DNA from 2 places in the Pseudomonas sediminis genome. Region 1 is predicted to be linked to the other one. Evidence: predicted binding sites of a transcription regulator. Region 1 holds the regulator's gene; the other holds the start of a gene.
The links. Region 1 encodes FliA, which starts transcription of late flagellar genes. Its sites were predicted from a motif close to CTAAAGTTTNNNNNNNNNNNGCCGNTAA; they were not measured.

Region 1 (12,097 bases):
GTGGCTCAAGTGCTGGCCTACGTCTATCAGCTTCGTCAGTACCAGGCCGGCAAGGGCAAGCGCCCAGGCCCGCTGCCGGACTTCCCGATCCCGGCGGATCTACGCCGCGACTCTTAGGGCGTGTAGCGCGCTGTCGTGTCACTTCTGGAACGCTTCTTGCCATGACCTCTCTAGGGCGCACTTTCGCGTCAAAAGATTGAATGGCTTGGGGTAGGGACGTGGCAGTAGATCGAGCACAGTTAATCGGTGAAGTGCGCAGCAACCTGGCAGGCTTGCGCCATGGCAACCTGGGCATTCCGCTGTTGCTGCTGGTCATGCTCGGCATGGTCATGCTGCCGATCCCGGCGTTCCTGCTCGATGTGCTGTTCACCTTCAGCATCGCCCTGTCGATCGTCGTCCTGCTGGTCAGCATCTACGCCCTGCGACCGCTGGATTTCGCCGTGTTCCCCACCATCCTGCTGGCGGCGACGCTGCTGCGCCTGGCGCTGAACGTGGCGTCCACGCGCGTGGTGCTGCTCAACGGTCACGAGGGGCATGGCGCGGCGGGGCAGGTGATCCAGGCCTTCGGCGAGGTGGTGATCGGCGGCAACTACGTGGTCGGTATCGTGGTGTTCGCCATCCTCATGATCATCAACTTCGTGGTGGTCACCAAGGGTGCCGGGCGTATCTCCGAAGTGAGCGCGCGTTTCACCCTGGATGCCATGCCCGGCAAGCAGATGGCCATCGACGCCGACCTCAATGCCGGCCTCATCGACCAGGTCGAGGCCAAGAAGCGCCGCAGCGAAGTGGCGCAGGAGGCCGACTTCTACGGTTCCATGGACGGTGCCAGCAAGTTCGTCCGCGGTGACGCCATCGCCGGCTTGCTGATCCTGTTCATCAACCTCATCGGCGGTATCGCCATCGGCGTGCTGCAGCACAGCCTGGCCTTCTCCGACGCCGGCAAGGTCTACACCCTGCTGACCATCGGTGACGGCCTGGTGGCGCAGATTCCTTCCCTGTTGCTGTCCACGGCAGCGGCGGTGATGGTGACCCGCGTGTCCACCTCCGAGGACATGGGCGCGCAGGTCAACCGGCAGATGTTCGCCTCGCCGCGTGCGCTGGCCGTGGCCGCAGCGATCATGATCGCCATGGGCCTGGTGCCGGGCATGCCGCACTTTTCCTTCATCGGCCTGGGCCTGATCGCCGCCGGTGGCGCGTACTGGATCGCCCATCGCCAGCGCAAGGCCAAGGAAGAGGAGGTCAAGGAGGTCCAGCGTCAGCAGGAGCTGCTGCCGGCGCAGAAGGCCCAGGAGGTCAAGGAACTGGGCTGGGATGACGTCACCCCGGTGGACATGGTCGGCCTGGAGGTGGGCTATCGCCTGATTCCGCTGGTCGATCGCAACCAGGGCGGCCAACTGCTGGCGCGGATCAAGGGCGTGCGCAAGAAGCTCTCGCAGGAAATGGGCTTTCTCATGCCCTCGGTGCACATCCGCGATAACCTCGACCTGGCGCCCAACGCCTATCGCCTGACGCTGATGGGCGTCAGCGTCGCCGAGGCGGAGGTCTATCCCGACCGGGAACTGGCGATCAACCCCGGCCAGGTGTTCGGCCCGCTCAATGGGATCGCCGCCAAGGATCCGGCGTTCGGCCTGGAGGCGGTATGGATCGACCCCAGCCAGCGTGATCAGGCGCAATCGCTCGGCTACACCGTGGTCGACGCCAGTACGGTGGTCGCGACTCACCTCAACCAGATCCTGCACAAGCACGCCCACGAGTTGCTCGGTCACGAGGAAGTGCAACAGCTCATGCAGTTGCTGGCCAAGAGCTCGCCCAAGCTGGCCGAGGAGCTGGTGCCGGGGCTGGTGTCGCTGTCGACCCTGCTCAAGGTGTTGCAGGCACTGCTGCAGGAGCAGGTGCCGGTACGCGATATCCGCACCATCGCCGAGGCGATCGCCAACGTCGCGCCGAAGAGTCAAGATCCCGCCGCGATGGTCGCCGCAGTCCGCGTGTCGCTGGCCCGCGCAATCGTGCAAAGCATTGTGGGACTAGAGCCGGAGCTGCCTGTGATCACCCTGGAGCCAAGGTTGGAACAGATATTGCTGAACAGTCTGCAGAAGGCCGGTCAGGGCAGCGAGGATGGCATCCTCCTCGAGCCCGGCATGGCTGAAAAGCTGCAGCGTTCCCTGGTGGATGCGGCGCAGCGCCAGGAAATGCTCGGCAAACCGGTGATCCTGCTGGTGGCCGGTCCGATCCGGGCGATGCTCTCGCGCTTCGCGCGGCTGGCGGTACCCAGCATGCACGTGCTGGCGTACCAGGAAATTCCGGACAACAAGCAGGTCACCATAGTCGCTACGGTTGGCCAGAACTGAGGTAAAGGGTCATGCAGGTCAAACGCTTCTTCGCCGCCGATATGCGGACCGCCATGAAACTGGTGCGTGACGAACTGGGCGCCGATGCCTCGATCATCGGCAACCGCCGCGTGGCTGGCGGTGTGGAGCTGACGGCTGCGCTGGATTACCAGGCGCCGGCCCCGGCACGCCCGAACCCGGCGCTGGAAGCCGAATTGCGCAAGACCCAGGCGCGCATCGCCAGCGCCCAGGCCGAGCTGACCACCCGTGCCGAACAGGATGCCGGCAAGGATCGCCAGTTGTTCGCCAACGAGTCGCTGCTGGCGCCCGAGCTGCCGGCGACGCCGGTCAAGCCGCAGCGCCCGCTCGAGGCGCCTGTCGCCGCTGCACCGGCGGTCGATCCCCGGGCCCTGGACGCGATGCGCTTCGAGCTGCATGGCCTGCGTGAGCTGATCGAAGTCCAGCTGGGGTCCATCGCCTGGGGGCAGTTGCAGAATCGTCGTCCGCAGCAGGCCAACCTCTGGCGCCGCCTGCAGCGCATGGGCCTGTCGGCCGAGCTGTCGCAAGCCCTGCTGAGCAAGGTGGCCGGTGTGGCCGAGCCGCGTCAGGCCTGGCGCATGCTGCTGGCCCACCTGGCTCACGCGATCAGGACGCCCAAGGTCGAGCCGCTGGAAGAGGGTGGGGTGATCGCCCTGGTCGGTCCGGCCGGCATGGGCAAGACCACCACGCTGGCCAAGCTGGCTGCGCGCTACGTGCTTAAGTACGGCGCGCAGCAGGTCGCTCTGGTGAGCATGGACAGCTATCGTATTGGCGCACAGGAGCAACTGAAGACGCTTGGGCGTATCCTTGGCGTATCGGTGACCCAGGTCGATCCCGGTCAGTCTCTGCTGCAGGCTCTGACGCCGCTGGCCAAGAAACGCGTGGTGCTGGTCGACACCGCAGGCCTGCCGGGTAACGATCCGGCACTGCGTCTGCAGCTGGAGAGCCTGGCGTCGCCACGCATCAAGTCGAAGAATTATCTGGTTTTGGCGGCAACGAGTCAGAACCAAGTGCTCAAGGCGGCCTACCATAGTTACAAGCGCTGCGGACTTTCTGGTTGCATACTGACCAAGCTGGACGAGGCTGCGAGCCTGGGCGAGGTATTGGGTCTGGCTATAGGCCAGCATCTGCCGGTAGCCTATGTGACAGACGGGCCGCGCATTCCGGATGACCTGCAGGTACCGCGCAGCCACCAGCTGGTCAGCCGCGCAGTGGGCCTGCAGTCTGCGGAGGAGCCGAGTGAGGACGCCATGGCGCAGTTGTTCGCCGGGCTCTATCACCAGCCCGCGCAGCGCGCCGGCTGAACGGCGACAATGTTGCACCCTCTCGCGCATGAGCGCGGGAGTGAACGGCCTGATGGTCAAGTCGAAGTTAGACAAGGTGTAGAAAGAACATGGGTATGCATCCCGTACAGGTGATTGCGGTGACCGGCGGCAAGGGTGGCGTCGGCAAGACCAATGTGTCGGTGAATCTGTCCATGGCCCTGGCCGACCTCGGTCGGCGGGTGATGCTGATGGACGCCGACCTGGGGCTGGCCAACGTCGACGTGCTGCTGGGGCTCACACCCAAGCGCACCCTGGCCGATGTGATCGCCGGCGAGTGCGATCTGCGTGACGTGCTGCTGCAGGGGCCGGGCGGCATTCGCATCGTGCCGGCCGCGTCGGGCACGCAGAGCATGGTCAGCCTCACGCCGATGCAGCATGCCGGGCTGATCCAGGCATTCAGCGACATCAGCGAAAACCTCGATGTCCTGGTGATCGACACCGCCGCCGGTATCGGCGATGCGGTGGTCAGCTTCGTCCGGGCGGCGCAGGAAATCCTCGTGGTGGTGTGCGACGAACCGACCTCCATCACCGATGCCTACGCCCTGATCAAGCTGCTCAACCGTGACCATGGCATCAGCCGTTTCCGCGTCCTGGCCAACATGGCTCACAGTCCGCAGGAAGGGCGCAATCTCTTTGCTAAGCTGACCAAGGTGACGGATCGTTTTCTTGATGTCGCCCTGCAGTATGTCGGCGCCGTGCCCTACGACGAGTGCGTGCGCAAGGCCGTGCAGAAGCAGCGTGCCGTCTATGAGGCGTTCCCACGATCCAAGTGCGCCCTGGCGTTCAAGGCGATTGCTCAGAAGGTCGACACCTGGCCGTTGCCGGCCAACCCCCGCGGCCATCTGGAGTTCTTCGTCGAGCGTCTGGTGCAGCAACCGACGGCTGACAGTGCCGTATGACAGCAGCTTCTGGACTTCGTATGTACAACAAGGCGCAGGCGCAGGACTCCCAGCACCAGTTGATCGAGCGCTATGCCTCCCTGGTCAAGCGCATCGCCTACCACCTGCTGGCACGCCTGCCAGCCAGCGTGCAGGTCGATGATCTGATCCAGGCGGGGATGATCGGGCTGCTCGAGGCCTCGCGCAAATACGACTCCAGCAAGGGTGCCAGTTTCGAAACCTTCGCCGGCATCCGCATTCGCGGTGCCATGCTCGACGAGGTACGCAAGGGCGATTGGGCGCCGCGTTCCGTGCACCGTAACAGCCGTATGGTCAGCGATGCGATTCGTGCAGTCGAAGCCCGAACCGGGCGCGACGCTAAAGATCACGAGGTTGCTGCCGAACTCCAATTGAGTCTGGAGGATTACTACGGCATTCTTGGCGACACTTTGGGCAGCCGCCTGTTCAGCTTCGACGACCTCTTGCAGGATGGCGAGCACGGCGGGTTGCACGAAGACGCCGGGCACACCCACCTCGAACCTTCGCGGGACCTCGAAGACGAACGCTTTCAGGCGGCTTTGGCCGAGGCCATCGCCGGTTTGCCCGAGCGTGAACGTCTCGTGCTGGCGCTGTATTACGATGAAGAACTGAACTTGAAAGAAATCGGTGAAGTGCTGGGGGTTAGCGAGTCACGTGTGAGCCAACTGCACAGTCAGTGCGCGGCACGCCTGCGCTCGCGACTGAGTGAATGGCGCGCAGGCTGAACAGCGGCGTACTCGCAGGCGGAAGCGGTTTCTCGATTAAAGGACGTAGTTGCAAGCGCAATACGTTTGGGACTGTACGGAGGTCGACTTGGACAAGAACATGAAAATCCTCATCGTTGACGATTTCTCGACGATGCGACGGATCATCAAGAACCTCTTGCGGGACTTGGGTTTCACCAACACCGCAGAAGCCGATGACGGCACGTCGGCGCTGCCGATGCTGCAGAGCGGCAGCTTCGACTTTCTGGTGACCGACTGGAACATGCCCGGCATGACCGGTATCGACTTGCTGCGCGCCGTTCGCGCCGACGAGCGTCTCAAGCACCTGCCGGTGCTGATGGTGACCGCCGAAGCCAAGCGCGACCAGATCATCGAGGCGGCTCAGGCCGGCGTGAATGGCTACGTGGTCAAACCCTTCACCGCCCAGGTGCTGAAGGAAAAGATCGAGAAGATCTTCGAGCGAGTCAACGGCTGATGTCGGCCGCGAGGGTGCTATGGAACATGATGACTCCACGATGGGTGACCTCGAGTCGACCCTGAAAAACAACGCCCGTGACCTGGTCGATAGCCTCGAACAAGGCAATTTCGGCGCCGCGGTGCAACTGATCAACGAACTCAACAAGGTCCGTGATCGCGGGCTCTATCACGAGGTCGGCAAGCTGACCCGTGAGCTGCACAACGCCATCGTCAACTTTCAGATCGACCCGCGCATGCCGCATGCGCAGGAGCTGTCGCAGATCGCCGATGCGACCGAACGCCTGAACTACGTCGTTACCCAGACCGAGAGGGCGGCTAACCGCACCATGGACCTGGTGGAGCAGAGCGCTCCGCTGGTCAATGACCTGAGCGATGAGGCGCAGAGCCTGAGCGCCGAATGGGGCCGTTTCATGCGTCGCGAGATGGGCGCCGAAGGGTTCCGCGAGCTGGCCAAGCGCGTCGAGCTGTTCCTGGCGCGCAGTGAGCGTGACGGCGCCAAACTGTCCAATCACCTCAACGACATTCTGCTGGCGCAGGACTATCAGGACCTCACCGGGCAGGTGATCAAGCGGGTCACCCAGCTGGTGACCGAGGTGGAAGGCAACCTGCTCAAGCTGATGCTGATGGCCAGCCAGGTCGACCGTTTTGCCGGCATTCAGCATGACCACGAAGCGTTGCGTGCCGAACAGGAAAAAATAAAAGAGCCATCGCGGGGTGAAGGTCCGCAGATTCATGCCGATAAGCGTGATGACGTTGCCTCCAGTCAGGACGATGTCGACGACCTGCTGTCCAGCCTAGGGTTCTAAGGAGCACACAATATGAGCTTCGGCGCCGATGAAGAGATCCTCCAGGACTTCCTGGTAGAGGCCGGCGAGATTCTCGAACAGTTGTCCGAGCAGTTGGTCGAGCTGGAAAGCCGGCCGGACGACATGAACCTGCTCAACGCCATCTTTCGCGGTTTCCATACCGTCAAGGGCGGAGCGGGCTTCCTCCAGCTCAACGAGCTGGTGGAGTGCTGCCACATAGCCGAGAACGTGTTCGACATCCTGCGCAAGGGTGAGCGTCGCGTCGACTCGGAGCTGATGGACGTGGTGCTCGAGGCTCTTGATGCAGTCAACGGCATGTTCGGCGAGGTGCGCGAGCGCCGCGAGCCGACGCCTGCCACGCCGGAACTGCTGGCCGCGCTGGCGCGCCTGGCTGAACCGGCTGGTGCCGAGCCGGCGCCTGCGCCGGTCGTGGCAGCCGCGCCGGAACCCGAGCCGGAGCCTGAGCCGGTTGCGGCTGCTGCGGCATCCGGCGACATCACCGACAGCGAGTTCGAACAGCTGCTCGACGCCCTGGGCGATGCCCCGGCCGTGGAAGCGGCGGCGCCTGCCAGTGACGACATCACCGACGACGAGTTCGAGTCGCTGCTCGACCAGTTGCATGGCAAGGGGCAGTTCAGTGGCCCGGTCGAGACGCCTGCCAGCACCGCCAGTGCTGCCGCACCGGCGCCGGCGCCTGCCAGTGACGACATCACCGACGATGAATTCGAGGCGTTGCTCGACCAGCTGCACGGCAAGGGGCAGTTCTCCGGCCCGGCCGAAACCGCCGCGCCAGCCGTCGCTGCCAGCGAACCGCCGGCGCCTGCCGGTGATGACATCACCGACGACGAGTTCGAGTCGCTGCTCGATCAGTTGCACGGCAAGGGCAAGTTCGTGCCGCCGAGTGAGCCGGCTGCTCCCGCTCCGGCAGCGAAACCGGCTGCACCTGTAGCCAAGCCCGCCGCAGCGGCCAAAGCTGCTGCACCTGCTGCACCTGCTGCGCCCGCCAAGCCGGCCGCTCCAGCCAAGGCCGAGCCCGCTGCTGGCCGCGCCGCAGCCGCGCCGGCACCTGCTGGTGACAAGGCACCGGCGGCGAGCGAAGCGGAAACCACCGTACGCGTCGACACCGCGCGCCTCGACGAGATCATGAACATGGTCGGCGAGCTGGTGCTGGTGCGTAACCGCCTGGTACGCCTGGGTCTCAACAGCGGCGATGAGGCGATGTCCAAGGCGGTGTCGAACCTCGACGTGGTCACTGCGGACCTGCAGACCTCGGTGATGAAGACCCGCATGCAGCCGATCAAGAAGGTGTTCGGCCGCTTCCCGCGTCTGGTCCGCGATCTGGCGCGCAACCTGAAGAAAGAGATCAACCTCGAGCTGGTGGGCGAAGAGACCGACCTCGACAAGAACCTCGTCGAGGCCCTGGCCGACCCGCTGGTGCACTTGGTGCGCAACGCCGTCGACCATGGCGTGGAAACGCCGGAGGAGCGCGAGAAGGCCGGCAAGGCCCGTGCCGGTCGTGTGGTGCTGTCCGCCGAGCAGGAAGGGGATCACATCCTGCTGTCGATCACCGACGACGGCAAGGGCATGGATGCCGACGTGCTGCGCGCCAAGGCCGTGGAAAAGGGCCTGCTGGACAAGGACGCGGCGGATCGCCTGAACGAGTTCGAATGCTACAACCTGATCTTCGCCCCGGGCTTCTCGACCAAGACCGAGATTTCCGACGTGTCCGGCCGTGGTGTCGGCATGGATGTGGTCAAGACCAAGATCACCCAGCTCAACGGCACGGTGAACGTGTTCTCGCAGAAGGGTCAGGGCTCGAAGATCATCATCAAGGTGCCGCTGACCCTGGCGATCATGCCCACGCTGATGGTGATGCTGGAAAACCAGGCATTCGCCTTCCCGCTGGTCAACGTCAACGAGATCTTCCACCTCGACCTGTCGCGCACCAACGTGGTCGATGGCCAGGAAGTGGTGATCGTGCGTGACAAGGCGCTGCCGCTGTTCTATCTCAAGCGTTGGCTGGTACCGCAGGCCTTCCAGGAGGAACAGCGCGAAGGTCACGTGGTGATCCTCACCGTGGGCAGCCAGCGCATCGGTTTTGTCGTCGATCAATTGGTGGGTCAGGAAGAAGTGGTAATCAAGCCACTGGGCAAGATGCTGCAGGGCACTCCGGGCATGTCCGGGGCGACCATCACCGGCGACGGTCGCATCGCGCTGATTCTCGACGTACCGAGCATGCTCAAGCGCTACGCTCGGCGTTTCTGATGGTTTTGCGGCACGGGCCGAAGCCCGTGCCGTCTAGGAGTGTTTATGACTGTCAAGGTCTTGGTGGTGGACGATTCCGGCTTCTTCCGCCGGCGTGTTTCGGAAATTCTGTCTGCCGATTCCAGTATTCAGGTGGTAGGGACGGCCACCAACGGACGTGAAGCCATCGATCAGGCATTGGCGCTCAAGCCCGATGTGATCACCATGGATTACGAGATGCCGATGATGGACGGCATCACTGCGGTTCGAAACATCATGCAGCGCTGCCCGACGCCAGTGTTGATGTTCTCTTCGCTGACCCACGAAGGCGCCCGCGTGACGCTTGATGCGTTGGACGCCGGTGCGGTGGATTTTCTGCCGAAGAACTTCGAAGACATCTCGCGTAACCCTGAGAAGGTCAAGCAGATGCTCTGCGAGAAGGTGCATAGCATCGCGCGCAGCAACCGTCGTTTCAGCTCGGCTGCGGTGGCTCCGGCGCCGACTGCGGCGAGCCCGAGTGCGGCGCCGATTAGTCGCCCGGCCGTTTCGACGCGGCCTGCGGTTCCCGTTCCCGCAGCTCCTGCACGTACCGGTGGTGGGGCAGCGGTTTCGTCTGCACCCAAGCGCAAGGCTTACAAACTGGTGGCCATTGGCACCTCTACTGGTGGCCCGGTGGCGCTGCAGCGTGTATTGACACAGCTGCCAGCCAACTTCCCGGCACCGCTGGTGCTGATCCAGCACATGCCAGCGGCCTTCACCAAGGCCTTCGCCGAGCGCCTGGACAAGCTGTGCCGCATTCAGGTCAAGGAGGCTGAGGACGGCGATATTCTGCGCCCTGGCCTGGCGCTGCTGGCGCCTGGTGGCAAGCAGATGATGGTCGATGCGCGCGGCGCGATAAAAATCCTGCCGGGTGACGAGCGCCTCAACTACAAACCCTGCGTCGATATCACCTTCGGCTCGGCCGCCAAGTCCTATGGCGACAAGGTGCTTGCCGTGGTGCTGACCGGCATGGGCGCCGACGGCCGTGAGGGCGCGCGCCTGCTCAAGCAGGGCGGCAGTCAGGTGTGGGCGCAGGACGAGGCCAGTTGCGTGATCTATGGCATGCCCATGGCCGTGGTCAAGGCCAATCTGGCGGATGCCGTCTATGGCCTGGATGACATCGGCCGGCACCTGACCGAGGCTTGCCAGTGACCCAGGTTAAGTGTGGAACCCGCGCATGGATGTACTGAGCCTAATCGGCGTCATCCTGGCGTTCGTCGCCATTCTGGGTGGCAATTACCTGGAAGGGGGCAGCGCCGGAGCGTTGCTCAACGGTCCGGCGGCGCTGATCGTCATCGGTGGCACATTGGGCGCGGCTTTTCTGCAGGCGCCGGTGCAGGTGTTCAAGCGCGCGATGAGCATCATGCGCTGGATATTTTTCCCGCCTCGTATCGATCTGGTAGGTGGCATCAATCGTGTGACCGGCTGGAGCATGGTGGCGCGCAAGGAAGGCCTGCTCGGTCTCGAGGCGGTGGCCGATGCCGAGCCTGACCCTTATGCGCGCAAAGGCCTGCAGTTGCTGGTCGATGGCGCCGAGCCGGAATCCATTCGTAGCATTCTCGAGGTCGATCTCTATACCCAGGAGGTGCGCGATTTCCAGGCTGCAAAGGTGTTCGAGAGCATGGGCGGCTATGCGCCGACCATTGGCATCATCGGCGCGGTAATGGGCCTGATCCACGTGATGGGGAACCTGGCTGATCCCAGCATGCTCGGCAGTGGCATTGCCGTGGCGTTCGTTGCCACCATCTACGGTGTCGGTTTTGCCAACCTGCTGCTGCTACCGATAGGCAACAAGCTCAAGTCCATCGCGCTGCGCCAGTCGCGTTACCGCGAGATGCTCCTCGAAGGCATCCTGTCCATCGCCGAGGGTGAGAATCCGCGCTCCATCGAACTGAAGCTGCAAGGCTTCATGGACTGATGGAGGTATGGCATGGCGCGCAGGCGGCATCATGAGGAGCACGAGAATCACGAGCGTTGGCTGGTCTCCTATGCCGACTTCATCACCTTGCTGTTCGCCTTTTTCGTGGTGATGTACTCGATTTCCTCGATCAACGAAGGCAAGTACAAGATCCTCTCGGAGTCACTGACAGGCGTGTTCAATCAGCCTGATCGCTCGATCAAGCCGATCCCGGTCGGTGAGGAGCGGCCGCGCACCAGTGAGCCTGATAACACCTCGAAGGACGACCCCAGTTCGGATTCGACCCTGCAAAGCATCGCCTCCAGCGTGCGTGAGGCCTTTGGCGACCTGATCCAGAGCGATCAGCTGACCGTGCGCGGCAACGAGATGTGGATCGAGATCGAGCTCAGCTCCAGTCTGCTCTTTCCTAGCGGCGATGCGATTCCGAACAATCAGGCTTTCGATATTATCGAGAAGGTGGCCAAAATCCTGGCGCCTTACCAGAATCCGGTCAAGGTCGAGGGGTTCACCGATAACCTGCCGATCCAGACTGCCCAGTATCCGACCAACTGGGAGCTGTCTTCGGCGCGCGCCTCAAGCATCGTGCGTATGCTGGCCATGGATGGCGTCGACCCTTCGCGCCTGGCCGCAGTGGGGTATGGCGAATTCCAGCCGGTGGCCGACAATGCTACCGCAGAGGGTAGGGGGCGAAACCGTCGGGTCGTGCTGGTGATTTCCCGCAATCTCGACACGCGACGTGGCGCTGGCAGCGCCGCAACCCAGCAGTCCGATGCTGGCACGCAACCTGCACCGGCGTCTGCGTCGGGGGTTCCACAGTCGTGAGCCGTCAAATCCTAGTCGCCTGCTGCGTGCGTGCGACAGCCATTCTCGGCCTGAGCGCCTCTTGCCGGGAGGATGAGAGAAGATGAAAGTCTGGGCAGTAGCCAATCAGAAGGGCGGGGTCGGCAAGACCACCACCTCCATCGCGCTGGCAGGCCTGTTGGCCGATGCCGGCAAGCGCGTGATCGTCGTCGATCTCGACCCGCATGGGTCGATGACCAGCTATTTCGGTCATGATCCCGATACGCTGGAGCACAGTTGCTTCGATCTGTTCCTGCATCAGGGCAATGTGCCGCAGGGCCTGCCCAAGCAACTGCTGCACAGCACCAGTCACGAGAATATCTCCCTGTTGCCGTCGAGCACCGCGCTGGCCACGCTCGAGCGCCAGTCGCCAGGGCAGAATGGCTTGGGGCTGGTGATCGCCAAGAGCCTGGCGCAGCTGTGGGAGGATTTCGATCACG
Region 2 (12,097 bases), 760 kb from region 1:
CCGGCAAGGTGCTGATCACCTCCGGCGAACTCAGCGAGCTGGGCGCACCGACCTTCGATGCCTGGATCGTGCACAAGGACTTCGCTGAGAAGCATCCGGAGATCGTGCGGGCCTTCGCCAAGGTCACCCTCGATGCCTACGCCACCTACCGCAAGGATCCGCAAGCCTGGCTGGCTAACCCGGACAACATCGCCAAGGTGGTGAAGCTCTCCGGTGCCAAGGCCGAGGACATCCCGCTGCTGTTGCAGGGCAACGTCTTCCCGCTGGCCGCCGACCAGGTGACTGCCCTCGGCGCGCCGACCACCCAGGCCGTCAGCGCCACCGCAGGCTTCCTCAAGGAGCAAGGCAAGGTGGACAAGGTGCTGCCTGACTACGCGCCCTACGTTAGCAATCAGTACATCACTAACTAAGCCACGTTTTTCCGGGCGGCCAGGCCGCCCGGTCTCCTTTCATGCCCGGAGTCCATTCCATGCCCCGTATCCATCGCCTGTTCGCAGCCGTTGCCGCCGCTGCGTTCGCCTCGTTCAGCCAGGCTGCCGACCTGACCATCGCCTACCAGACCGGTATCGATCCGACCAAGGTCGCTCAGGCCGACGGTGCCTATGAGCAGGCCATTGGCCAGAAGATCGACTGGCGCCGCTTCAACAGCGGCGCCGAAGTGGTCACCGCCATCGCCTCTGGCGACGTGCAGATCGGCAACCTCGGCTCCAGCCCACTGGCAGCCGCTGCCAGCCGTAACTTGCCCATCGTCACCTTCGTCGTCGCCGCGCAGATCAATGCCGCCGAGGCGCTGGTCGTACGCAATGGCAGCGGCATCGAGAAACCCGCCGACCTCGCTGGCAAAACTCTCGCCACGCCGTTCGTGTCCACCTCGCACTACAGCCTGCTCGGTGCCCTCAAGCACTGGCAGATAGATCCGGCCAAGGTGCGCATCGTCAACCTCAACCCGGCCGAGATCAACGCCGCCTGGCAACGCGGCAACATCGACGGCGCCTTCGTCTGGTCGCCGGCACTGGGCGAGATCAAGAAAACCGGCAAGGTACTCACCGACGCCGCCGAAGTCGGCACCTGGGGCGCACCGACCTTCGAGGTCTGGGTCGCGCGCAAGGACTTCGCCGAAAAACACCCCGAAGTGCTGGAGCAGTTCGCCAAGGTCACCCTTGACAGCTTCGCCCGCTATGCGGCGGAGAAAGACCAGTGGACAGCCGACTCCGAACCGGTGCGCAAGATCGCCGCGCTGACCGGCTCTAACCCCGAGGACGTACCCGAGCTGCTGGCCGGCTCCGCCTTCCCGGATCGTCAGCAACAACTGGCCCTGCTCGGCGAACGCACCGCTGGCGACATCGCCGCCACCGCCGCCTTCCTCAAGGAACAGGGTAAGGCCGACCGCGTGCTGCCGGACTACTCGCCCTACGTCAGCAGCCAGTACATCAAACCCTGAACCCGCGCCTGCCTTGAAGAGAACCTGAACATGGCCCTACTCGAACTGGAGCACATCAGCGCACAGTACCCGGGCGCCGCCAACGCGGTATTGAGCGACCTGTCCTTCAACCTCGGCCCCGAGCAACTGCTGGTCGCCCTCGGCCCCTCCGGCAGCGGTAAGACCACCCTGCTCAACCTCATCGCCGGCTTCGTCTCTCCCTGCGCCGGGCGCATCAGCCTGGATGGCAAGCCCGTCGCCGGCCCCAGCGCCGAGCGTGGCGTGGTGTTTCAGGACGACGCCCTGCTGCCCTGGCAGAACGTGCTGGAGAACGTCGCCTTCGGCCTGCAACTGGCCGGCGTGGGCCGTGCCGAGCGCGAAGACAAGGCGCGCGAACTGCTCGCCCTGGTCGACCTGGCCGACTTCGAGCAGCGCCACATCTGGGAACTCTCTGGCGGGCAGAAACAACGCGTGGGCCTGGCCCGCGCACTCACTGCCGACCCGCGCGTGCTGCTGATGGACGAACCCTTCGGCGCCCTCGACGCCTTCACCCGCGAGCAGATGCAGGAGCTGCTGCTGCAGGTCTGGCAGCGCACGCACAAACCGGTATTCCTGATCACCCACGACATTGAGGAAGCCGTATTCCTCGCCACCGATCTGGTGCTGCTGGCGCCCAACCCCGGACGCATCGTCGAGCACCTGCGGCTGGACTTCGGCCGCCGCTACGCCGCAGGCGAAAGCGCCCGCGCGATCAAGTCCGACCGCGCCTTCATCGACACCCGCGAGCACGTGCTCGCCCAGGTCTTTGCCCAACGCCAGGGGAACCGCGCATGAGCAGCTACGAATATGTCTACGCCAAGACACCCGAAGAACAGCGCACGGTGAAACAGCGTCGTGAACTGAGCCTGCTGACCATCAGCAGCCTGAGCATCGCCAGCCTGCTCTGGTTGTGGTGGGCGGTAACCAGCGCCGGGCTGATCGAGCCCCTGTTCCTGCCCAGCCCGCAAGCCGTGCTCGCCCGCGGCTGTCAACTGCTCGGCGAGGGCTATATGAACGCCAGCCTGTGGCAGCATCTGGGCGCCAGCCTCGGGCGCATCGGCCTCGGCCTGCTGGCCGCGGTGCTCACCGCGGTGCCGTTGGGCATCGCCATCGGCCGCCATCGCATCGTGCGCGGCATCTTCGACCCGCTGATCGAGTTCTACCGGCCGATCCCACCGCTGGCCTACCTGCCGCTGATCGTCATCTGGTGCGGCATTGGCGAGCTGTCCAAGGTGCTGCTGATCTACTTGGCCATCTTCGCCCCGGTGGCCATCGCCACCGCCACCGGCGTGCGCAACGTCGACCCGACCAAACTGCGCGCCGCGCAATCGCTCGGCGCCACGCAGGCGCAGCTGATCCGCCACGTGATTCTGCCCAGCGCCCTGCCGGACATCCTCACCGGCATCCGCATCGGCCTTGGCGTGGGCTGGTCGACCCTGGTCGCCGCCGAGCTGATCGCCGCCACCGAAGGCCTGGGTTTCATGGTGCAGTCGGCGGCGCAGTTCCTGGTCACCGACGTGGTGATCCTCGGCATCCTCGTCATCGCCCTGATCGCCTTCGCCCTCGAACTGGGCCTGCGCGCCCTGCAACGCAAACTGGTGCCCTGGCACGGCCAGGCGCATTGAGAGAGACACCCGACATGACCCTGCACATCACCCCGCTCAGCCCGGCACTCGGCGCCCAGGTCAGCGGTATCGACCTGCGCCAGCCACTCACTGCCAGCCTGCGCCAGCAAGTGGAAGACGCCCTGCTGCAATACCAGGTGCTGTTCTTCCGCGAGCAGCCCATCGAGCCACAACAACAGGCTGCTCTCGCCGCACAGTTCGGTGACCTGCACATCCACCCGCTCTACCCCAACGTGCCCGAGCAACCTGAAATCCTCGTGCTCGACACCACCGTGACCGACGTGCGCGACAACGCCATCTGGCACACCGACGTCAGCTTTCTGGAGACTCCGGCCCTCGGCGCGGTACTCGCCGCCAAGCACCTGCCGCCCTACGGCGGCGATACCCTGTGGGCCAGCAGCAGCGCCGCCTATGACGCCCTGTCGCAGCCGCTGAAGCAATTGCTCGACGGCCTCACCGCCACCCACGACTTCACCCGCTCCTTCCCGCTGGAGCGCTTCGGCAATACGCCCGAAGCCCTGGCGCATTACCACGAAGTGCAACGCACCCACCCGCCCGTGGTGCACCCGGTAATCCGCACCCACCCGGTTACCGGGCGCAAGGGACTGTTCGTCAACGACGGTTTCACCAACCGCATCAACGAACTGGAAGCGGCCGAAAGCTGCGCCCTGCTGCGCTTTCTCTTCGCCCACGCCACCCGCCCGGAGTTCACCATCCGCTGGCGCTGGCAGGAAAACGACGTGGCCTTCTGGGACAACCGCATCACCCAGCACTACGCCGTCGACGACTACCGCCCACAACGGCGGGTGATACATCGGGCAACGGTATTGGGGGACAGACCGAGGTGAGGGGCGCAGTGTTGATCAACAAGCCACTAACAGCACGCGTAGAGATCGAGACCCGCTTTGTTACGAAAGTAGCTGCCTATCGCTAGAGATCGGCTGCATGCGCAGCAAATACATATGTCCCGTTTTCCATCGCCTTCACGCGCGGAGCACCTTCGAGCGACGCGAAGCTGATGCACTCCGTCTCAAGCATCTTATCCATCAGGCGCTGCTCGCCCAGTCGAAGCAGGGCCGGCGTGCTGCGAGAATGGCAAGGTATACGCTTCTTCGTGCAGTGCGACCCTATTGAGAGTGCTAACGGCCGCCCGGTACCTGATCGGAACTGCAGTGTGAAGGCAAACGATCAGCATCTAATGAGTGCCACTTTCATCTTCAAAGACTAACCACTGTCGATCCATGGCTAGCGGGTTGTCGCACAGGCGCCAGCCGCCCCGTGGTGCGCGCTGCGCCCCCTACCCCTGCGCCGTATGCTTATGCAGCGTTTCGCCTGGCGAAACGCTGCAGTGAATCTCCGCGATGGCTGAAGTTACATGTGCCAAGTGATACCATTGCGCGCTTCGACGCCCCCCGTCCAACGACGGCAACCGGCGCCACGATGCCCGACACTCCCCCCATGCCTCACCAGCCTTATCGGCTCGTCTGCCGGCAGGGACGTAGCGTTCACTCATATGCGCAGGTTCGTCTTCCTCGGTTCGGGCCGAGCTGAAAGGCTCGAAAGCGGTATCACCCGTTAAACAGCGCACCTCAAGTTATTGATAGGTAAGTCCTTTGATTTCCACCGCTAACATCACCATGCAGTTCGGCGCCAAGCCGCTGTTCGAGAACGTTTCCGTCAAGTTCAACAACGGCAACCGCTACGGCCTGATCGGCGCCAACGGCTGCGGCAAGTCGACCTTCATGAAAATTCTTGGCGGCGACCTCGAGCCTTCCGGCGGCCAGGTGATGCTCGAGCCGAACGTGCGCCTGGGCAAGCTGCGCCAGGATCAGTTCGCCTACGAAGAATTCAACGTGATCGACACCGTGATCATGGGTCACGAGGAGCTGTGGAAGGTCAAGGCCGAGCGCGACCGCATCTACTCGCTGCCAGAAATGAGCGAAGAAGACGGCATGAAGGTCGGCGAGCTCGAAGGCGAGTTCGCCGAGATGGACGGCTACACCGCTGAATCGCGCGCGGGCGAGCTGCTGCTCGGCCTGGGCATCCCGCTCGAGCAGCATTTCGGCCCGATGAGCGAAGTCGCACCCGGCTGGAAGCTGCGCGTGCTGCTGGCCCAGGCCCTGTTCTCCGATCCGGACGTGCTGCTGCTCGACGAACCGACCAACCACCTGGACATCAACACCATCCGCTGGCTGGAAACGATCCTCACGGCGCGTAACAGCACCATGATCATCATTTCCCACGACCGTCACTTCCTCAACTCGGTCTGCACCCACATGGCCGACCTGGATTACGGCGAGCTGCGCCTGTTCCCGGGCAACTACGACGAGTACATGACTGCCGCGACCCAGTCGCGCGAGCAGCTGCTGGCCGACAACGCCAAGAAGAAGGCGCAGATCTCCGAGCTGCAGAGCTTCGTCAGCCGCTTCTCGGCCAACGCCTCCAAGGCCAAGCAGGCGACCAGCCGCGCCAAGCAGATCGACAAGATCCAGCTGGCCGAGGTCAAGCCGTCGAGCCGCGTCAGCCCGTTCATTCGCTTCGAGCAGACCAAGAAACTGCACCGCCAGGCCGTGACCATCGAGAAGGTGTCCAAGGCCTTCGACGACAAGGTGCTGTTCAAGAACTTCAGCTTCACCGTCGAAGCCGGCGAGCGCGTGGCGATCATCGGCCCCAACGGTATCGGCAAGACCACCCTGCTGCGCACCCTGGTCGGCGAAATGGAGCCGGATACCGGTTCGGTGAAGTGGACCGAGAGCGCCGAGGTTGGCTACTACGCCCAGGATCACGCCCACGATTTCGAAGATGACGTGACCCTGTTCGACTGGATGGGCCAGTGGACCACCGGTGAACAGGTGATCCGCGGCACCCTCGGGCGCATGCTGTTCTCCAACGACGAGATCCTCAAGTCGGTGAAGGTGATCTCCGGTGGTGAGCAGGGCCGCATGCTGTTCGGCAAGCTGATCCTGCAAAAGCCCAACGTGCTGGTGATGGACGAACCGACCAACCACCTGGACATGGAATCGATCGAGGCGCTCAACCTGGCGCTGGAGAACTACCCGGGCACGCTGATCTTCGTCAGCCATGACCGCGAGTTCGTTGGCTCCCTGGCCACGCGCATCATCGAACTGTCGGATAATGGCGTGACCGACTTTTCCGGCACCTACGACGATTACCTGCGCAGCCAGGGCATCATCGTCTGAGCACACGCTACAGAAACAACAAAGCCCGCTTTTGCGGGCTTTGTTGTTTCAGCGCTCTGCTCAGGCAGTCGCGAACAGCTCGGAGATACGCTGCGCAGCACCTTTCATGGCTTCGGCGCGCGGCTCTTCACCGTAGGCCAGGCCTTCGGCGCGAACGATCTCGATGTCGTCGATGCCGAGGAAAGTCAGCACGCGTACCAGGTAGTCCTCATGCGCCTGGCCAGACGGCTGGCCGGCATGAATACCACCGGCGCTAGAGGCGATCACCACGGTCTTGCCACCTGCCAGTCCTACCGGGCCATTCTCGGTGTACTTGAAGCTCTTGCCGGCGATGGCGATACGGTCGATCCAGGCCTTCAGCTGGCTGGGAACGCTGAAGTTGTACATCGGCGCACCGATGACGATGGCATCGGCAGCCAGGAACTCTTCCAGGGTGCGCCAGTTCGGCCTCGTGTTTCTGCGCGGCGTCACGCAGCTCGGCCGGAGTGCCGGCGGCTACCAGGCTGGCAGCGGAGAAGTGGCTGATCGCATCACTGGCCAGGTCGCGATAGGTCACCTGAACATCTGCAGTGACAGCGCTCCAGGCCTCGACCACAGAACGGCTGAGCTGACGGGAAGCGGAAGCATCGCCGAGGATGCTGGAATCGAGGTGCAGTAGTTTCATAGGTGCTCTCCAGAGTGCTATGCGACGTGGTGACGCGATTGTACAGAGGCTACCGATGTAACCAATAGCCGATAAGACGGCAAAAATGCGATAGTTCGTCCCACTGATAGGACGATGACATGCATGACCTCAATGATCTGTTCTACTTCGCCAAGGTAGTGGAAGCCGGTGGTTTCGCCGCGGCCGGGCGAGCCCTGGGCATTCCCAAATCGCGCCTGTCGCGGCGCATCGCCGAGCTGGAGCTGCGCCTGGGCGCGCGCTTGCTGCAACGCTCGACACGCAAGCTGGCGCTGACCGATATCGGCGAACGCTACCTGCGCCATTGCCAGGCGATGTTGCTGGAAGCGGAACAGGCCGAGGAAACCGTCACCAACCTGACCAGCGAGCCGCGTGGCCGGGTACGCTTCTCCACGCCCCCGGGCTTGGCCCTGCTACCCGATCTGATCAATGATTTTCTGAAGCGCTATCCCGGGGTGCAGCTGGAGGTCGTGCAAACCAGCCGCCGTATCGATCTGCTCAATGAGGCGGTGGACGTCGCCCTGCGCGTACGCAGTGTCGATGATGAAGAACCGGGCCTGATCACTCGCCGCCTCATCCCCGCCCATGCCTGTGTGGTGGCATGCCCGAATCTGGTCGCCGGGCTGCGCCTGGAGCAGCCGGAAGACCTGCAGCAGTTGCCAGCGCTAGGCGCTATTGGAGCCGACCGGCGCATTCATCTGCGCTTTCATCACAACACGACGCAGGAGGCTCGTGAGATCGCCCTGGAAGCACGCCTGGCCGTCGACGACTTTCCCATACGCAAATCGGCAGCATTGGCCGGAGTGGGCATCACCTTTTTGCCCACCATTTACTGCCACGAGGAATTGGCCGATGGCAGCCTGGTTTCATTGCTACCGCACTGGACGGTGCCTCAGGGCTATGTCCAGCTGGCCTACACCCACAGGCGCGGGATGTCGCCGGCTGTCCGCGCCTGGATAGAGTTGCTTAGCGATGCATTCAGTCGCTGGAGCTACCCGCTCTGACTCAGATACGGAACTGACGCACCAGCGCGCCGAGACGATCGCCCAGGCCGGCCAGGCTTCGCGCCGTCTGCGCACCACGTTCGGTTTCATCGGCGACGCTGTCCACGGCAACGGCTATCTGATGCACGCTGCGATTGATCTCCTCGGCTACTGCCGTCTGCTCCTCGGCGGCGCTGGCAATCTGCGCGTTCATCGCATTGATGGTGGCGATCAGCTGGGCGATGGCATCGAGCGATTCGCCGGCCTTGTTGGCCTGCTCGCTGGTCAGCTCGCCAGCGTCACTGGAGCGACGCATCGAGGTCACCGACTGCTGCGTACCCTGCTGCAGACGGTCGATCATGCCCTGGATTTCCTGGGTGCTCTGCTGCGTGCGGCTGGCCAGCGCACGCACTTCATCGGCGACCACGGCAAAACCGCGCCCTGCCTCACCGGCACGCGCCGCCTCAATGGCCGCGTTGAGCGCCAGCAAGTTGGTTTGTTCGGCGATGGAGCGGATCACGTCGAGCACGCTGACGATGGACTGCACGTCCTGCTGCAGGCTATCGAGCGAGACGCCGCTGCTGCGAATATCTTCCACCAGCGAGTGAATACGCTGGATGCTGCCATCGACCACGTTTTTGGCTGCCTGCCCTTCGCGATCGGTCTGCTGCGCGGCTTCGGCGGCATTCTGCGCGCTCTTGGCGACTTCGTGAGCGGCGGCGGACATTTCATTGATCGCCGTGGCCACCTGGTCGGTCTCGTGACGCTGCTGACCCATGGCCTGTTCGGAGCGCTGCGCCTGCTCAGAAACCTGGCCCACCAGCTCGGTGAGCTGCCCGGTCATCTCGACGATCTGCCGCACCAGGCCATGCACCTTCTCGACGAAACGGTTGAACGAGCCCGCCAGTTGGCCAAGCTCGTCATCACTGGTGACGGGTAGACGACGCGTCAGATCGCCCTCACCCGCTGCGATGTCGTCGAGGTTGGCCTTGATTTGCTGCAGAGGACGCAGGAAGGCATTGCCCAGCCAGACGCCAATCACCCCGAATACCAGCAGCAGGATCGCTGCCACGACCACGATGCTGGTGATGATGGTGTCGATACGTTGATCGATATCCTCCTGCACCTCACTGATGCCCGCCTCGATGCCATCGAGATTGAGCGCGGTGCCAAGGGCCATGTCCCATTTGGGTAGGTAGTAGCTGTAGGCGAGCTTGGGCACCATTACCGATTCGTTACCCGGCAGCGGCGAGGAGTAGTTGACGAAGTAGGTGTTGTTCTTCGCCACGTTGACCAACTCACGGTTGATGTACACACCGTTCGGGTCGCGCCGGTCGGCCAGGCTCTTGCCGACATCCACCGGGCTGTCGCCACGGAACAGGCGCACCACGTTGGAGTCGTGGCCGAAGAAGTAGCCGTCGGCGCCGTACTTGATCTTCGAGAGGATGGCGATGGCCTGTTCGCGACTGGCCATATCGCCTTGCGCGGCGCCATCGTAGAGCCCCTTCACCGAGCCCAGTGCGATCTGGATGTAGTGCTCGAGCTCGCTGCGTTTCTCCTGCAGCAGACGCTCGCGGGTCTCGGCCACTTCGTCAGCAGCCAGATTCTGCAACACCCTCGCCGTCGTACCGCTGAGCACCAGCGCGAAGATGATGACGGGAACCAGCGCAAGCAGGATTACCTTGGCTTTCAATGTCAGGCGCATTCTTATTGTCCTTGTGTGCGAAACCAAAAACGGGGCTACCGATGTATCGGCAACCCCGTGGAAGAATTAAGCGACCCAAGGCGCCGAGAACTTAATCCGGCGTCTGTTCACGCCTTTACAGCAGCATAGCGGCAGCCCAACCGAACGCCAGCAGCGGCAGGTTGTAGTGCAGGAAGGTGGGCACCACGCTATCCCAGATATGATTGTGCTGGCCATCGGCGTTCAACCCCGAAGTTGGCCCCAGCGTCGAGTCCGAAGCGGGTGAACCGGCGTCGCCCAGGGCACCGGCAGTGCCGACGATGCAGACGATAGCCAGCGGGCTGAAACCCAGTTGCACGCCCAACGGCACGAAGATCGCTGCGATGATCGGAATGGTCGAGAAGGACGAGCCGATACCCATGGTCACCAGCAACCCGACCAGCAGCATCAGCAACGCGCCAACGGCCTTGTTGTGGCCGATCAAGGCTGCCGAACTGTCGACCAGCGTCTTGACCTCACCAGTGGTCTTCATCACCTCGGCAAAACCGGCAGCGGCGATCATGATGAAGCCGATCATGGCCATCATCTTCATGCCTTCGGTGAACAGACCGTCCGCTTCCTTCCAGCGCACCACGCCGGACACCGAGAAAATCACGAAGCCTACCAGCGCGCCGATGATCATCGAGTCCAACCACAGCTGCACGACGAACGCCGCGGCGATGGCCAGCCCCGCCACCAGCAGGCTCAACGGGTTGTACTGCACGTCCACACGCTCGGCCTGCGCGACCTTTTCCAGATCATAGGTGCGCTTGCCGCGATAGCTGAACAGCACCGCCACGAGCAGACCGAAGAGCATGCCCAGCGCCGGAATCGCCATGGCCTGGGTGATGCTGATACCCGTGACGTCGACACCTGACTTGGCCACGTTGGCCAGCAGGATCTCGTTGAGGAAGATGCCGCCAAAACCGACCGGCAAGAACATGTACGGCGTGATCAAGCCGAACGTCAGCACGCAGGCGATCAAGCGGCGGTCGAGCTGCAACTTGCTCAGCACATAGAGCAGCGGCGGTACCAGCAGAGGAATGAAGGCGATGTGGATCGGCAGCAGGTTCTGTGAAGAGATCGCCACAGCCAGCAGCAGCCCGATCAGCAGCCACTTCAGCGCACCACCTGCGCCTTCCTGCTGCTTACCGACCAGCGCCAGCGCCTTGTCCGCCAGGGCATGAGCCAGGCCCGACTTGGCGATGGCCACGGCGAAAGCGCCTAGCAGCGCGTAAGACAAGGCAACCGTCGCCCCGCCACCAAGGCCCTGGTTGAACGCCTTCAGCGTGCCCTCGACGCCCAGCCCACCCAGCAGGCCACCGGCCAGCGCACCAATGATCAGCGCCACGACCACGTGTACGCGACAGAGGCTAAGGACCAGCATGATGCCGACCGCAGCGATTACAGCGTTCATAAAGCTCTCCACCTGCTCAGCGCAAAAAGCCGCGTACTCTGCCGTAAGCAGGCTATATCTGTCAAAACGCGTATCCGTTCATTATTAAAATCGAAACGTGCATAATTTCGATCAAACGCCGTGTCGATCAAGAATACGAGCCGCACACCGATAACCCTGTTAGTCCATGCAGAAAGGAACACACCATGCTGTTCAGCCGTCTTTCGATCCAATGGAAGATCACCCTGCTCGCCGGCCTGTGCCTGCTTGCGATCGTCACCCTGCTGGTAGGCGCGTCGCAGTATCAGTCCAGCCGCAGCGCCAGCCTGGTGCGCGAGGCCAGCTCCGGCATGCTGGAGGAAAGCGCCAAGCTGCGCCTGAAAACTCGTGGCGAGCTACAGGCAATCCGTATCCAACGCTACTTCATGGACGCCTACCAGTACGGCAAAGGATTTTCCCGGCAGATCCTGTTTCTGCGTGAGCAGGCTGAGAAGCGCTTCCTCGATGCCTTCGACCTGCGCGAAGACCTGACCCGCCAGGTGCGCAGCAGCCTGGAAGCCAACCCGGCCCTGCTCGGCCTGTACCTGGTGTTCGAACCCAACGCTCTGGACGGCAAGGACGAGCTATTCGCTGACCAGCCCGACCTGGGCAGCAATGACGCAGGGCGCTTCGCGCTGTACTGGGCACAGCCCACGGTCGGCAAGCTGGAAGCCGAGGCGATGACCGAAGAATTACTCGGCGACACCACGCCTGGTGACAACGGCGTGGCCTACAACGCCTGGTACACCTGCCCGCGCGAGACACGTCAGCCCTGCGTACTGGAGCCTTATTACGACGAGGTCGGCGGGCAGAAGACGCTGATGACCAGCATCGCCTTCCCGCTAGAACTCGACGGCAAGATCATCGGCGTGATGGGCGTCGATATCAGCCTGGCCAGCCTGCAGCAGATCAGCCAGGAGGCCAATCGTGAGCTGTACGACGGCCAGGGCCATATCAGTATCTTCAGCCCCAGCGCCTTGCTGGCGGGCC

Region 2: a site for FliA is predicted at 9,698-9,725, ahead of AAEQ75_RS20410 (methyl-accepting chemotaxis protein). Genes of this name have one in related genera too.

The regions. Positions count from the first base shown of each region.
Region 1 covers NZ_CP154631.1:3,556,933-3,569,029, forward strand. Annotated here, with positions in the region: gene flhB (flagellar biosynthesis protein FlhB) at 1-117, shown strand, start outside; gene flhA (flagellar biosynthesis protein FlhA) at 201-2,348, shown strand; gene flhF (flagellar biosynthesis protein FlhF) at 2,360-3,670, shown strand; gene fleN (flagellar synthesis regulator FleN) at 3,760-4,590, shown strand; gene fliA (RNA polymerase sigma factor FliA) at 4,587-5,333, shown strand; gene AAEQ75_RS16730 (chemotaxis response regulator CheY) at 5,434-5,808, shown strand; gene AAEQ75_RS16735 (protein phosphatase CheZ) at 5,828-6,616, shown strand; gene AAEQ75_RS16740 (chemotaxis protein CheA) at 6,629-8,881, shown strand; gene AAEQ75_RS16745 (protein-glutamate methylesterase/protein-glutamine glutaminase) at 8,927-10,051, shown strand; gene AAEQ75_RS16750 (flagellar motor protein) at 10,077-10,817, shown strand; gene motD (flagellar motor protein MotD) at 10,830-11,639, shown strand; gene AAEQ75_RS16760 (ParA family protein) at 11,722-12,097, shown strand, end outside.
Region 2 covers NZ_CP154631.1:4,319,578-4,331,674, forward strand. Annotated here, with positions in the region: gene tauA (taurine ABC transporter substrate-binding protein) at 1-410, shown strand, start outside; gene tauA (taurine ABC transporter substrate-binding protein) at 470-1,441, shown strand; gene tauB (taurine ABC transporter ATP-binding subunit) at 1,472-2,254, shown strand; gene tauC (taurine ABC transporter permease TauC) at 2,251-3,084, shown strand; gene tauD (taurine dioxygenase) at 3,099-3,932, shown strand; gene AAEQ75_RS20395 (ABC-F family ATPase) at 4,698-6,284, shown strand; partial or broken gene AAEQ75_RS20400 (FMN-dependent NADH-azoreductase) at 6,345-6,948, opposite strand; gene AAEQ75_RS20405 (LysR substrate-binding domain-containing protein) at 7,068-7,970, shown strand; gene AAEQ75_RS20410 (methyl-accepting chemotaxis protein) at 7,972-9,654, opposite strand; gene AAEQ75_RS20415 (Na+/H+ antiporter family protein) at 9,770-11,089, opposite strand; partial or broken gene AAEQ75_RS22080 (chemotaxis protein) at 11,494-12,097, shown strand, end outside.